3 regions of the Enterococcus sp. DIV0800 genome follow, and region 2 is predicted to be linked to each of the others. Evidence: a T-box and tRNA genes for the amino acid it is inferred to sense, from the RefSeq annotation. Region 2 holds a T-box; the other regions hold tRNA genes.
What was found. The T-box of region 2 lies ahead of argS (arginine--tRNA ligase). A T-box ahead of a tRNA ligase gene usually reads a tRNA of that ligase, here a tRNA-Arg.

Region 1: it encodes a tRNA-Arg, which carries the amino acid that the T-box ahead of argS (arginine--tRNA ligase) is inferred to sense. The anticodon was not compared.
Region 3: it encodes a tRNA-Arg, which carries the amino acid that the T-box ahead of argS (arginine--tRNA ligase) is inferred to sense. The anticodon was not compared.

Annotation. Positions count from the first base shown of each region.
Region 1 covers NZ_CP187898.1:1,897,850-1,902,056, reverse strand. Annotated here, with positions in the region: gene IGI54_RS09285 (signal peptidase I) at 55-558, shown strand; gene IGI54_RS09280 (ACT domain-containing protein) at 596-961, opposite strand; partial or broken gene IGI54_RS09275 (GyrI-like domain-containing protein) at 1,134-1,762, shown strand; gene IGI54_RS09270 (Na+-transporting malonate decarboxylase, carboxybiotin decarboxylase subunit, madB) at 1,875-2,141, shown strand; tRNA gene IGI54_RS09265 (tRNA-Arg) at 2,291-2,364, opposite strand; gene IGI54_RS09260 (alpha/beta hydrolase) at 2,425-3,261, opposite strand; gene IGI54_RS09255 (O-methyltransferase) at 3,362-4,030, opposite strand; gene IGI54_RS09250 (uracil-DNA glycosylase) at 4,031-4,207, opposite strand, start outside.
Region 2 covers NZ_CP187898.1:1,615,924-1,620,130, forward strand. Annotated here, with positions in the region: gene IGI54_RS07885 (BMP family lipoprotein) at 1-163, opposite strand, end outside; gene argS (arginine--tRNA ligase) at 289-1,980, opposite strand; T-box leader at 2,171-2,350, opposite strand; gene argF (ornithine carbamoyltransferase) at 2,411-3,424, opposite strand; gene IGI54_RS07900 (cation:dicarboxylate symporter family transporter) at 3,579-4,207, opposite strand, start outside.
Region 3 covers NZ_CP187898.1:1,740,659-1,744,865, forward strand. Annotated here, with positions in the region: gene IGI54_RS08480 (amino acid ABC transporter permease) at 1-56, opposite strand, end outside; gene IGI54_RS08485 (PLP-dependent transferase) at 67-1,164, opposite strand; gene IGI54_RS08490 (MalY/PatB family protein) at 1,167-2,345, opposite strand; T-box leader at 2,399-2,628, opposite strand; tRNA gene IGI54_RS08495 (tRNA-Arg) at 2,836-2,909, opposite strand; gene IGI54_RS08500 (DEAD/DEAH box helicase) at 3,038-4,207, opposite strand, start outside.

The DNA.
Region 1 (4,207 bases), 280 kb from region 2:
GAATATGCTATTATAATAATAAGAGGAAAATCTTTGTTCGGAGGAAAACCACGCGTGCGTAAACATAAAAAAATAACCATAGTATATATTTTTATGATCTTCTTTCTGTTTGCCTTAGCACTAGTAACGATTGTTATTCCAAAAATACTCAATGTTACTCCTTATGTCGTAGAAGATAATAAAATGGCGCCGCAATATCGTAAAGGCGGATTGGTTTTTGTCAAAAATAAGGAGCGAGATATTCATGTGGGCGATCCAATCACCTATTATGAGAATCAAGGAAATGCAATCAAAACGCGCCGTGTCTTGGCGGTAGATGATCGCTTGGAAGGATATTTTGTCAAAGGGGATAATACGGATAAAGTGGAGATGGGCATTGTCCATAAACGCAACCTGATTGGAAGACCGTATTTCTATCTACCTTATATTGGCATCTTAGTGAATGCGCAGATCATGGGTGTTTTAAAAGTAAGTCTATTCTTGCTAGCGGTCCTGATGACTTTTTACGCGCTATTGGTTCCAGCAAGCATCCATCAATTTCGGCAACAAACAAAATAAGAAATCATTCCTCTGATTAGAAGAATGATTTCTTTTTTTATACGACCATATACCCGTTTGCAGTGAGGATGGAGCTGGCAGCCGCCTGTTTTTCTGTTTTGACTAAAATATAGTCGGTATTGTAAGTAGAGACGGCAAAAATACTAATGTCGGCATCTGCTAACAGCTGGGCGATCTTTGCTAGAATTCCAACTAAACTAAAATCTAGAACACTTTCGATTTTAAAGGCTTTCCAATCGTCTTCCCGCTCAATAGTGTCAGCGGGAACTTTATCTGTAGCCGAAACAACAGAGATTTCTTCGTCAGTCACACCAATAAACAACGGCTGCTGAGACAAGTCCAGCTCAGTTAACGCCGCGACTTGGTAAACGGACAATGCTTGCGGTAAGACAATTAGTTTCATAGGTCTTCTCCTTATATGATAATTTCGAATCACGAGTCTTCTCTTATCAATTTACCAAAGTTTCAGACTAGGAGCAATTCAATTACAACTAAAGACATATCTGATTCAGCATGAACTGCGCAGCTAGAATATCCTTGCTATAATAGAAAAAAAGTGAAGGTGAGGTACATCCATGAAATACGATTGGAAAAAAGAGGAGAAGTTTTTATACGGTGTAAAAAAAATACCGCAAGTAGTCACAGTCCCGCCGCAAAAATTTATTACGATCAAAGGAGTAGGCGACCCCAATAAGCAAGCTTTTTCAGAGCGGGTTGGAGTGTTATATCCAACTGCTTGGAAAATCAAGATGAGCTTCAAAAAATTTTATCAGCTCCATCCAGAGCAACAAAAGGATTTTGAATACGCTGAGTTTGCGATCTTTCCTTTAGAGGGAATCTGGTCCACCAAAAATGTGGAAGATATTACTGATAAGGATAGTTTTGAATATCGGATCATGTTACGGCAGCCAAACTGGATCACCCAAGAATGTTTGAGGTCGCAGTCGCTGCAGTGGCAAAGAAAGAACCCAATGACTTATTAAATGAACTTTCTTTTGAGACGATCGAAGATGGCAAATGCCTGCAAGTATTGCATCGTGGTTCCTTCGATGATGAACCGGCAACGTTTCAAAAGTTGGATCAATTCGCTGAAGCCAATGGATTAAAGCGAAAAAGTTACTCTCATCGAGAAATTTATCTCAATGATGCTCGCAAAACAGCACCTGAAAAACGTCAGACGATTTTACGCTATCAAATTGAATAAGAAAAGTGGTCCTATCGAAATTATTCATGAAGTGTTTCGCTTTTTTCTCACAAGCACAATTTTCGTCTTCTTTCCACCTTTCTAGTATAGTGGCTCTGAGGGAGGTGGAGACATGGAAAATCTTATTTTGCTGGGACATATTCTTTTTGGGATTGCTTCTTTTGTTGGCGCTTTATTATTGACGATCGGTTTTAGAAATACTTTTGCCAATCTGACAACGATCCAAAAATCCGGTATTGTTTTAACTGTGGCAAGTCTTTTTGGAACAATCGCTTTTGCGATGTTGACGAAGGGAAATATCGTAGGCGCAGGACTATTTATTGTTTTAGGATTAGCGATGTGTTGGTTGCTAGTAGCACCAAAAGCCGTGAAAGAATAAAAACGCAGGTGTTCAGAAGGGACCATCTGGACACTTTTTTTCTATCTAAGAGGGGAGACGTTTTACACAGTTACCTTTTAGCTGGCTGCATAAACTAAATTATTCAACAAAAAAACCGTTAGGAAAATAAATTCCTAACGGTTTAAAAATATCACAGGAGGGATTCGAACCCCCGACCGTCCGCTTAGAAGGCGGATGCTCTATCCGGCTGAGCTACTGTGACAGTAGTTTTGCAACAATTGCTATTATAGAAAAACTACACACGCTTGTCAATCCTAATCAGTTATTTTACTGATTCAAATAGATATTCTTTGATCAGCTTCAACGTTTTCGGATTTTCGATTAGTGAACCGTGATCGGCTTGCTCGTTGACGATGATTTCTTTATATTTTTCACTATCGCCATAAATCAGGCGGCCAGCTAAGACGCTAGTCAAAGGAACGGTAGTGTCCGTGTTTTGGTTATCTACGTTACCGGCAATATTATAGACCGTTATGTTTTTAGGGATATTCTGCTTATTTTTCAAGTAATACTTCAACAAGTCGCTCTCAGCCTTTGGTTTGGTAAAGGTCGAGCTGTTTTCGTTGTAGTCCCATGAGGTATCGTTGTACGGAGTCCCTAATGTAATCAAATGATAAAGTGCAGGATCATTACTCTTTTGCTCATTTTCCAAGTAGCCGGTAATAATCAATCCGCCGTTAGAATAACCTAAGTAGTCATAGGTATTGAAAGTATAATGTTTCTCAGCATACTCCAAGGCCTTTTGGAACCACCGTGCTTGTTTAGGCAAAGAAGGGTCAGAGCCGTCTTCGAAAGCAATCGCGATGATTGGCCGTTTCGTCTCTTTCGTAAATTGTCCAGATGAAGTAATGGAATCATCTTTGTTAACCGTGATTTTTATTTCATCAACATTTTTTTCTGTTTCTTTTAGAGAATTCACAAGACTATCAAAGCGATCGACATCGCCATTTGTCCCAGGTACCATGATGACTGGTGCAGGGATAGCCAAGGGTGTTTCAATTTTTTTCGAGGCATGAGCGGAATCTTTCGTTTTAAATAGAACAATTCCGACAAAACACACTATGATGATTGATATGATGATTCCTATTTTCTTTTTCATAGGAAATTCCTCCATTTCAGTCCTTAGTGTACGCCGAATTTTTTCAGGTACAAGTAAAAAGACGGAAATTCAAAAAAGTTTCAAATTTCCGCCGTATCTATTAGTTGTTTTTCGAAATTAAGGCAACACCGTCACCCAATGGCAATAAGGTGGAGGTTAGCTCGGGAGATTTTGTAACTTTTTCTAAGAATTCATTCAAATGACGATGAATCGCCCGATTTTTTCGTGGGATTTCTTCGATGTCTTTCAACACGGTACCGGCTTGGAAAATATCATCTACCATCAGCACACCGTTATCGGCTAGCAAGCGTAAGCATTCTGGTAAGAAGGCGATGTATTTAGATTTGGCACTGTCCATAAAAATAAAATCATAAGGACCTTCCAGTGTGCTCAGTAAATCAGCAGCGTCTCCCTCAAGTAAAGTGACTTGCTCAGTCAAGCCTAGTTTTTCAAAGTTCGCTTTGGCTTTTTCGATCATCACTGGGAACCGATCAATCGTCGTGATTTTAGCTTCTTTACCGATGGATTCAGCCATTAAACTAGCTGAAAAGCCGATGGCAGTCCCGATTTCCAAGACATTTTTCGGTTGTTTTTGTTTCAATAGGAATTGTAGGAAGACGACGGTTTCGTGGGGAATCACCGGCACGCCATTTTCATGAGCCAATTCTTCCAACGCTCCTAATTTTCCAGTCAGTTGCTTTTGCTCCGTTCGCAAGTAATGCAAAATATCTTCATTAATAATCGGGCGGTACATCATTTCATTGCGCATTTATTCGACCTCTTTCTTTAATAAGTTTCCTAGGGTGAGCCAGTCTTCCGCGATCTTTTCACTTAACGAACGATTATAAAAAATCGCTGCTGGATGAAACAGGGGAACGACGGTGTATTCTTTTTCGGATAATTGATAACGATCTTGTGCTTTGGTTAGCTCTAACACTGGTCCGTG
Region 2 (4,207 bases):
AGCCCGCTTGATTGAACGAACGATCATCGACACCGCCGAAGCCTAAAATCAACGCCAACTTGTGCGGATTTTCTGCAGCCTTTTTCTCCGCCTGACTTTGCCCACAACCTGCTAATAATCCGATTAAACCTAAACAACCCAATCCTAAAAATATTTTTTTCATGATATCGCTCCTTCGTATGTGTCTTGACACATCGTGCCGTAGAAAGTATACCATACTGGTTTTGAGAGTGCGGATTTATTAAAAAAAGACTCAGACAAGTTTTAACCTTATCTGAGTCTCATTTTTTACATTTTATTTGGTGCGTGAACGCCTAGTAGACGTAAATCTTCTTTCAAAATGACAGTGACCGCATGGACTAAAGCTAGACGCGCGTCCTTTTCTTCATCGTCAACCAACACTTTTGTATGAGCGTAGTATTTGTTGAAGGCTTGGGCTACTCTGATCGAATGCTTTGCGATTACAGATGGTTCATATTGATCTGCCGCCTGCATCACAATTTCTGGATAGCTTTGTAACAGCTTGATGATTTCCCAGCTATCGGCATCGTTTAAGGCATAGACTGCTTCTGGATCAACGGTGAAGGCAGCTTTCTCCAAAATTGACATCGCCCGAGCGTGAGTATATTGAACATACGGCCCCGTTTCCCCTTCAAAACGTACGACTTCTTCTAAATTAAAGTCAAAATTATTCAGGCGATCATTCTTCAGGTCATGGAAGATTACCGCGCCAACACCGACTTGATGCGCCACTTCTTCTTTATTCGGTAAATCAGGATTTTTTTCTTCGATTTGTTTGAAAGCTAAGTCTTTCGCTTCATTTAATACTTCTTCTAATAAAACGATCTTCCCTTTACGCGTCGATAATTTTTTTCCATCCTTCGTGATCAAACCAAAAGGAACATGCACCATTTCATCTGACCAATCAAAGTCCATTTCCTTCAAGACAGCCTTTAATTGTTTAAAGTGTCCACTTTGTTCATTCCCAACAACGTAAAGTGACTTAACAAAGTTGTACTCACGTTTCCGGAAAAGTGCTGCGGATAAGTCTCGGGTAATATATAAAGTAGCGCCATCCGATTTTTTAATCAAGGCTGGATTCAAGTCGTATTTATCAAGGTTAACGATCTCCGCACCCTCACTGGTTTGCAACAAATGTTTTTCTTCCAACATTGTTACCACTTCATCCATCTTGTCGTTGTAAAAGGCTTCGCCGTTATAAGAATCAAATTCAACTTCTAGCATACTGTAAATTTTGTTGAATTCTTTTAATGATTCGCTGCGGAACCATTTCCATAATTCTAGTGCTTCCTCGTCATCTTCTTCTAGCTTCTTGAACCAAGCCCGCGCTTCGTCATTTAATTCAGGCTCTTCTTCGGCTTTTTCATGGAATTCCACGTAAAGACGTAACAATTCATTGATTGGCTCCGCTTTGACTTTTTCTTCTGAACCCCATTTTTTGTACGCCACGATCAATTTCCCGAATTGAGTGCCCCAATCGCCTAAGTGATTGATCTTGATTGGCTGATAGCCGATCTTACTTAAAATCAGGCTGATGGAATTACCGATGACTGTTGAACGCAAATGTCCCATTGAGATCGGCTTCGCGATGTTTGGTGAAGACATATCAATCGTTACGTTACCTTCATTACCAATATTGCTATTACCAAACTGACTCGCTTCTTTCGCTATTTGCTTCAAGACCATACTAGAAATAACTTCTTTTTTCATAAAGAAATTCAAATACGGACCTACAACCTCGATTTTTTCAAAAGCATCAGGATTGATTTTTTCTGCTAACTCCGCCGCGATTTGTTGCGGTGCTTTGCGAAAAACTTTCGCCAACGCGAAGGTAGGAAAAGCCACGTCACCATGATCCACAGATTTCGGTTTTTCTAGTAAACGCTCCACTTCCGGCAACGTTAAATTTTCTTTGACCACTTCAAAAACTGCTTGTGCCACGATTTCTTGATTATTCATCCAAATTCCTCCTATTTCATTTCGATTATCTCCCACTGCAAGAAAAAGCAGAACTGACCGCTAACTCGTCTCCATGGTACCATTTTTCTAAAATGCAGAAAAATGATTCCATCCTCCTACGCATACGCTTTTTCTAACCCGCTAAAGCGGGAAGAAAAACTCGCAAAAAAAGTCTCTGATGTTTAAAAACATCAGAGACGAGATTTCCCGCGGTACCACTCTTTTTGTCGTAAAAAACGACCCACTCAGGCTATAACGGTAGCTGCCGTTTCACCTCAAAAGTGCGCCATCTACTTTTGTTTATTCGGCTCCCACCTGCCCGAACTCGCTAAAAAACAGACCATAGATTTCTCTTTATCATTGATGAAATAAATATTCTGGCACCATACTACCAGAAAATTCTTCATCTGACTAGTCCAAGCAGCAATTTTTATACTTTTGGAATAAAGAGATCACCTAGCGTTGCGGCCATCATGGCTTTAATCGTATGCATCCGGTTCTCCGCCTGCTGGAATTGCAATGCTTGTTTTCCGCGAAAGACTTCATCGGTTACTTCCATTTCAGCTAAGCCATATTTTTCTTTGATTTCCTCGCCTACCTCGGTTGCTAAGTCGTGAAAGGCTGGCAAGCAATGTAAAAAGATCGTGTCCGCATTTTTTGTTTTTGCCATCAGCGCTTGGTTGACTTGATAAGGAAGCAACAAATCAATTCTTTCCTTAAAGGCGGCTTCTTCTCCCATTGACACCCATACGTCCGTATAAATAATATCCGCTCCGGCGACACCTTGGTCAATATCCGCTGTCACTAAAATTTTAGCTTGTGACTGCTTTGCGTATTTATTTGCTAAGTCAATCAACGATTCCTCTGGAAAAAGTTTTTCTGGCGTGACAATCGAAATATTGACGCCTAGAATCGCGCTTGTAATCAGTAAAGAATTGGCTACATTGTTGCGGCCATCGCCGACATACGCTAACGTTAATCCTTCGAGTTTGCCAAAATGTTCTTTGATGGTTAAGAAATCCGCCAACATTTGAGTAGGATGCCATTCATCCGTTAATCCATTCCAGACCGGCACACCAGAAAATTCGGCTAATGCTTCGACGGCTTTTTGCGAGAAGCCACGATACTCGATCCCATCAAACATACTACCTAAAACTTTCGCCGTGTCTTCTACGGATTCTTTTTTACCTAGCTGAATATCATTCTTTCCTAAATATTCTGGATGAGCCCCTAGGTCGATCGCCGCAGTTGTAAACGCCGCTCGTGTTCGGGTCGATGTTTTTTCAAATAGCAAGGCGATGTTCTTGCCTGCTAAATAGCGATGAGAAATATTTTTTTGCTTTAATTCTTTTAAATGCGCCGCAAAATCAATTAAATACAGCAGCTCTTCTTTCGTAAAATCAATTTCCTTTAAAAAACTTTTCCCATGAAAAATATTTTCCATCTAAACTCCTCCAGTTTTTGAATAATCATCCGTACGAATCCGTTAATCGTTTATTTTTATTCATGATAACTGAATATTTACAAACTAGCAAGCTTTTATCTCAAACATGTTGTATAAAAAAAACTTCCCCATGAAAATGAGGAAGCGAGAATTTCTATTTTACTTGCGACAGTCGAATCCGATTAATTTTACAAGTCACAGCACTGGCTACGACGCCACCATTTAAGTTAATCGCTGTCCGACCCATATCAATCAACGGCTCAACTGCAATAAATACACCCACTAGTCCGACAGGCAATCCTAATGCTGATAAAGAAATAATCGTCGCCACTGTTCCACCACCACCTGTTCCAGCAATTCCAAACGAAGTCATAGCAATGATAAAACCAGCATACAGTAAAAACTGCGGTGTCAGTGGATTAATATTCTGCGTCATCGCAACAATCGCAATGATAATCCCTGGATAAACACCGGCACAGCCATTCATTCCCATTGAAGTTGCAAAAGACGCGGCTAAACTAGAAACGCTGCGAGGAATCTGTAAGTCATCCTGCATCTCAATATTCATTGGCATCGATCCAGCGCTAGAAGCTGTAATAAAAGCAAATGATAAAACGGGAAAAGCTTTTTGCAAATACCTAACGGGCGGCAACCCACAAATTGCTAAAATTAATAATTGAATCAAGAAGAATACAAACAATCCGATGTACGCTACAATAAAGAATTTCGCCAGCTTCACAACCGCAGAAACATCATTATTGACGATCGTTGCGATCATAATCG
Region 3 (4,207 bases), 120 kb from region 2:
ACTTTCAAACCCTTTAGGTATAATGGAATACTTTCGTTGATTGCTCCTACGTCCATCAAGCTCCTCCTAATCGAACACGGTTAACGCTTGTTCTAAATCCGTAATTAAATCATCACTATCTTCAATTCCAACAGACAGCCGAAGTAAATCTGATGTCAATCCGTAAGACTCACGTAGTACTTGCGGGATATCAGCATGCGTTTGAGTAGTTGGATAGGTAATTAAACTTTCAACACCTCCTAAACTTTCAGCAAACGTAATCACCTTTAATTTTGCTAAAAATGGTGCTATTCTTTGTTCGTCTTTCACGTAAAAACTGATCATACCGCCCTTTCCTGGATAAGCAATCCTTTTAAGACTAGGATGTTGTTCTAATCTTTTAACAATCTTTTGAGCATTTTCTTCTTGGCGATTAAATCGCAACGGAAATGTTTTTAGACTGCGAATAAATAGCCAACAATCAAAGCTAGATAGTGTGGGACCTGTCGTATTCGCTATCCAAGCAATCCTTTCGCCTAAATCCGGTTCCTTTGCTACTACAACACCGGCCAGTACATCATTATGCCCAGTTAAATATTTCGTGCCCGAATGAATGACTACATCAGCACCTAGATCCAACGGCTTTTGTCTTAAAGGTGTCAAAAAGGTATTGTCTACAATTAATTGAGTCTTCGTATCTTTAAGGAGTTGGCTCACTTTCTTAATATCGATCTCATTCATCAATGGATTCGTTGGTGTTTCTAAAAAAACAGCCGTAATTGCACTATCGTACTGAGTTTTTAAACTAACAAAATCATCAAAGTAGCGAAATTTGGCAATCCCCTTTTCCTCTAGGTCGTTGAAAAAACGAAATGTTCCACCATAAAGATCCCGGGAAACCAAAAATTTACTACCACTTTCAAATAATTGAAAAACTAACTGAATCGCGCTCATTCCAGAACTAGTAACCACTGCCCGAGCTCCATTTTCCAGTCTGGCTAACCCAGTTTCTAAAATATCACGAGTCGGATTTTTCGTCCGAGTGTAATCATATCCCGTGCTTTGACCCAGTTTTGGATGAGAGTACGTTGTTGATAAATAAATCGGGGAACTAATTGCCCCTGTCGTTTGGTCGGCTTTGTTTCCTAATTGAGCTAAATCAGTTGAAATTTTTAATTTACACATATCTATCTTCCTTTCATGGCAGCAATCAGACGATCACAAGCAATTTGAATATTTAGAGGAGAGGTGGCTAGATTTAATCGTATGAAAGATTTCGCAGTAGCCGAGAACCATTCACCATAATCGACAGCCAGCCTAGCTTGGTCTTGAACGAACTCTTTTACCTCACTTGCTGGAATCAGAGCTGTCAAGTCTAGCCACAGCAAGTAAGTTCCTTCTAGTTCACTGATTCTAATTTGTGGCAAATTTTTAGTTAATTTTTTTTTAGCCAGTGTGTAATTGTATTCTACTACCGATAATAACCCTTGAAGCCAATCATCCCCGGTTTCATAAGCAGCTTTAGCTGCTAGTTGTCCTAATGAGCTATTTTCTGTTTGCCGATGGGCTTGTGACCAAGCACTATATTGTTTTCGCTTCTCGACACTTGGAATCCAAACGTGAGAAGTTAGTAAAGAAGCTAGGTTAAACGTTTTTGATGGTGCATTACAAACAATCAAATTTTCTAAAGATGCTGCTTCGGCTACCGTGATTGTCGAAGTAAAGGGCTTAAAAACCAAGTCAGAATGAATTTCATCGGCAATGACTAGAACACCATATTGATTACAAAGCGTTAAGACCCTTCTAAGCTCTTCTTCACTCCACACACGCCCGACTGGATTATGAGGTGAGCAGAGAATAAATACTTTTACTTGTTCTGTTAGTAGTTTGTTTTCAAAATCAACTAGATCCATTTGATAATGACTATCTTTTTGAATCAGCTCTGAAGTCACCAGCTTACGTTTCTGATCTTTAATGGCATTAAAGAAGGGATAATATACCGGGGGCTGAATCAATATACTCTCCCCAACTTCCGTAAAACAAGCAACCAAATCATACAATGATTGCACGACACCTGTGGAAAAAGACAACCAATTTGCTTGAAATGGTGTTTTTTCATGACGTTTTTGCCACCCTTCGTACGCTTCAAAGTAATCATCTGGCACAATCGAATAGCCAAAAATGCCGTGACGAATTCGCGTTTCTAAAGCTGCTATCACAGGTTTAGGCGTTTTAAATTCTGTATCTGCTACCCACAACGGCAAGAGTTCTGAATCCCCATATCGCTCGTCTAAAGCATCCCATTTCAGTGAATTTGTTTGTTTGCGCTCTATTGCGTAATCATTAATAAATTGATCGATTTCCATGCTCTTCCTTCTTTCTTGAAACAAAAAAAAGCCGCCCTTTGCCAATAAATTGACAAAGGGACGACGAATACGCGTTACCACCCTTATTTATGTTGTCTTTACAGAGCAACACCTCGACAGTTCCAATTGAAACTCGGTACGCTAACGGGTACTTCCGTCTAAACAGCGTAAACCGTTTAGAAAACTCAGAGCTCATCTTCACTTTTTTCTGACTGCCCTCTTTTTCACCAACCGAGGTCTCTGTAACAGCTTTAAAAGCTACTCTTCTCTTCAACATCTTTTTTATTATTAATCGAATTATAATCTCAATTTCGTTTTTTTCAACATTTTTTAATGTTATTTTTGTAATAATGTGCTAAATCGAAGAATACAGTTGTCAAATTTAGATCAAGCACTTGTCCACAAGTAAACTTTTGCTAAACCATTTTTTAAAGTTGACCAAAAAAAAACCAAAAACCTAATGAACAGTGGTTTTTGGCAGATTTAATAATGTTCCCGACTGGAATCGAACCAGCGACCTATCGCTTAGGAGGCGATCGCTCTATCCTACTGAGCTACGAGAACAGGCTTGATATGAATCTCTATTATTGTAGCGATTTTAACTTATTTTCGCAAGCGCCGTCGAAGATTTAATAAGTCTATTTTATAATTAAGATTTTTCATTGCTGATCAAATCAAAAAAAGGAAAAGACTTATTTTCGTCTTTTCCCTTTGCTTTTCTTTGGTTTCTTCTTTTTTGGATCAGCTTGTCTTACTGGCTCTTCCGTCAATAACTCGCCGCCAAATAAATAAATCGGTGCCAACTGAAGCGCTAATTTTTTAGCGATCTTCGTTAAGTCCGCCTTCTCCTGCGGGCTAACTAATGTGATTACGACCCCGGATTGCCCCATTCGGCCCACACGCCCTGCTCGATGCAGATAGCTTTCTTCACTTAATGGCACGTCTACATTGATGACAAACGGCAGTGACTCGATGTCTAAGCCGCGGCTTGCCAAATCGGTGGTCAATAAGCCTTGTGCCTGCTGTTTTTTAAATTGTTCAATCGCGTTTTTACGAGCGATTTTTGACTGATCTGAAGCTAGACTAACAACTGGCAATTGATGAAAGGCTAATTTTTCTTCACCACTGCCCATATCGCTTAGCTGATTGAAAAAGATCATGCCCCAAAATTCCGGCAAATTCAATAAACGACGCAATTGATCCACCTTCTTACGATCCGTCGTTTCTAAATAGAAATGTTGAACTTCGCCTTGACTCTTGTCTTCTTTAGAAACGTCTACCACTTCTAAATCCGTTTCAAGTTTTTTCAATTCATCCAGCACGACATCCGCCGTAGCAGAAAAATATAAGCGTTGCGCCTGATTATCGGCGGCTTTCATGATCTTTTGGATCAGTTGCAGGCTTTGTCCTTGAATTAATTGATCCACTTCATCAAAGACCAGCGTTTTGATATTGGCCGCCTTGATTTTTTTGGCGGTGATTAATTCTAATACTCGTCCTGGCGTACCAATCAGCACTTCCGGTTTCTTCTTTAGGGCTTCTTGCTGGCGTTTGACATTGGCTCCGCCGATCAAAGGCTGCGCCTTCATGCCTGATCCCGCTAACCATTTACGGGCGACTTCCACGACTTGCATCGCCAGTTCCTGTGATGACGTCAAGACTAGGATTTGACTAGCTACACCGACTTCTAATTGGTTAAGTAAGGGCAATAAGTAAGCTAGGGTCTTGCCGCTTCCGGTGGGGGCGATCCCGACTAAATTTTTTCCTTCGGTGATGGGTGAAAAGACTTTATTTTGGATCAATGCTGGCTGTTGAAATCCAGCTTCTGTCCAATTCTTTTGTAAAAATGGCACAAATGTTTG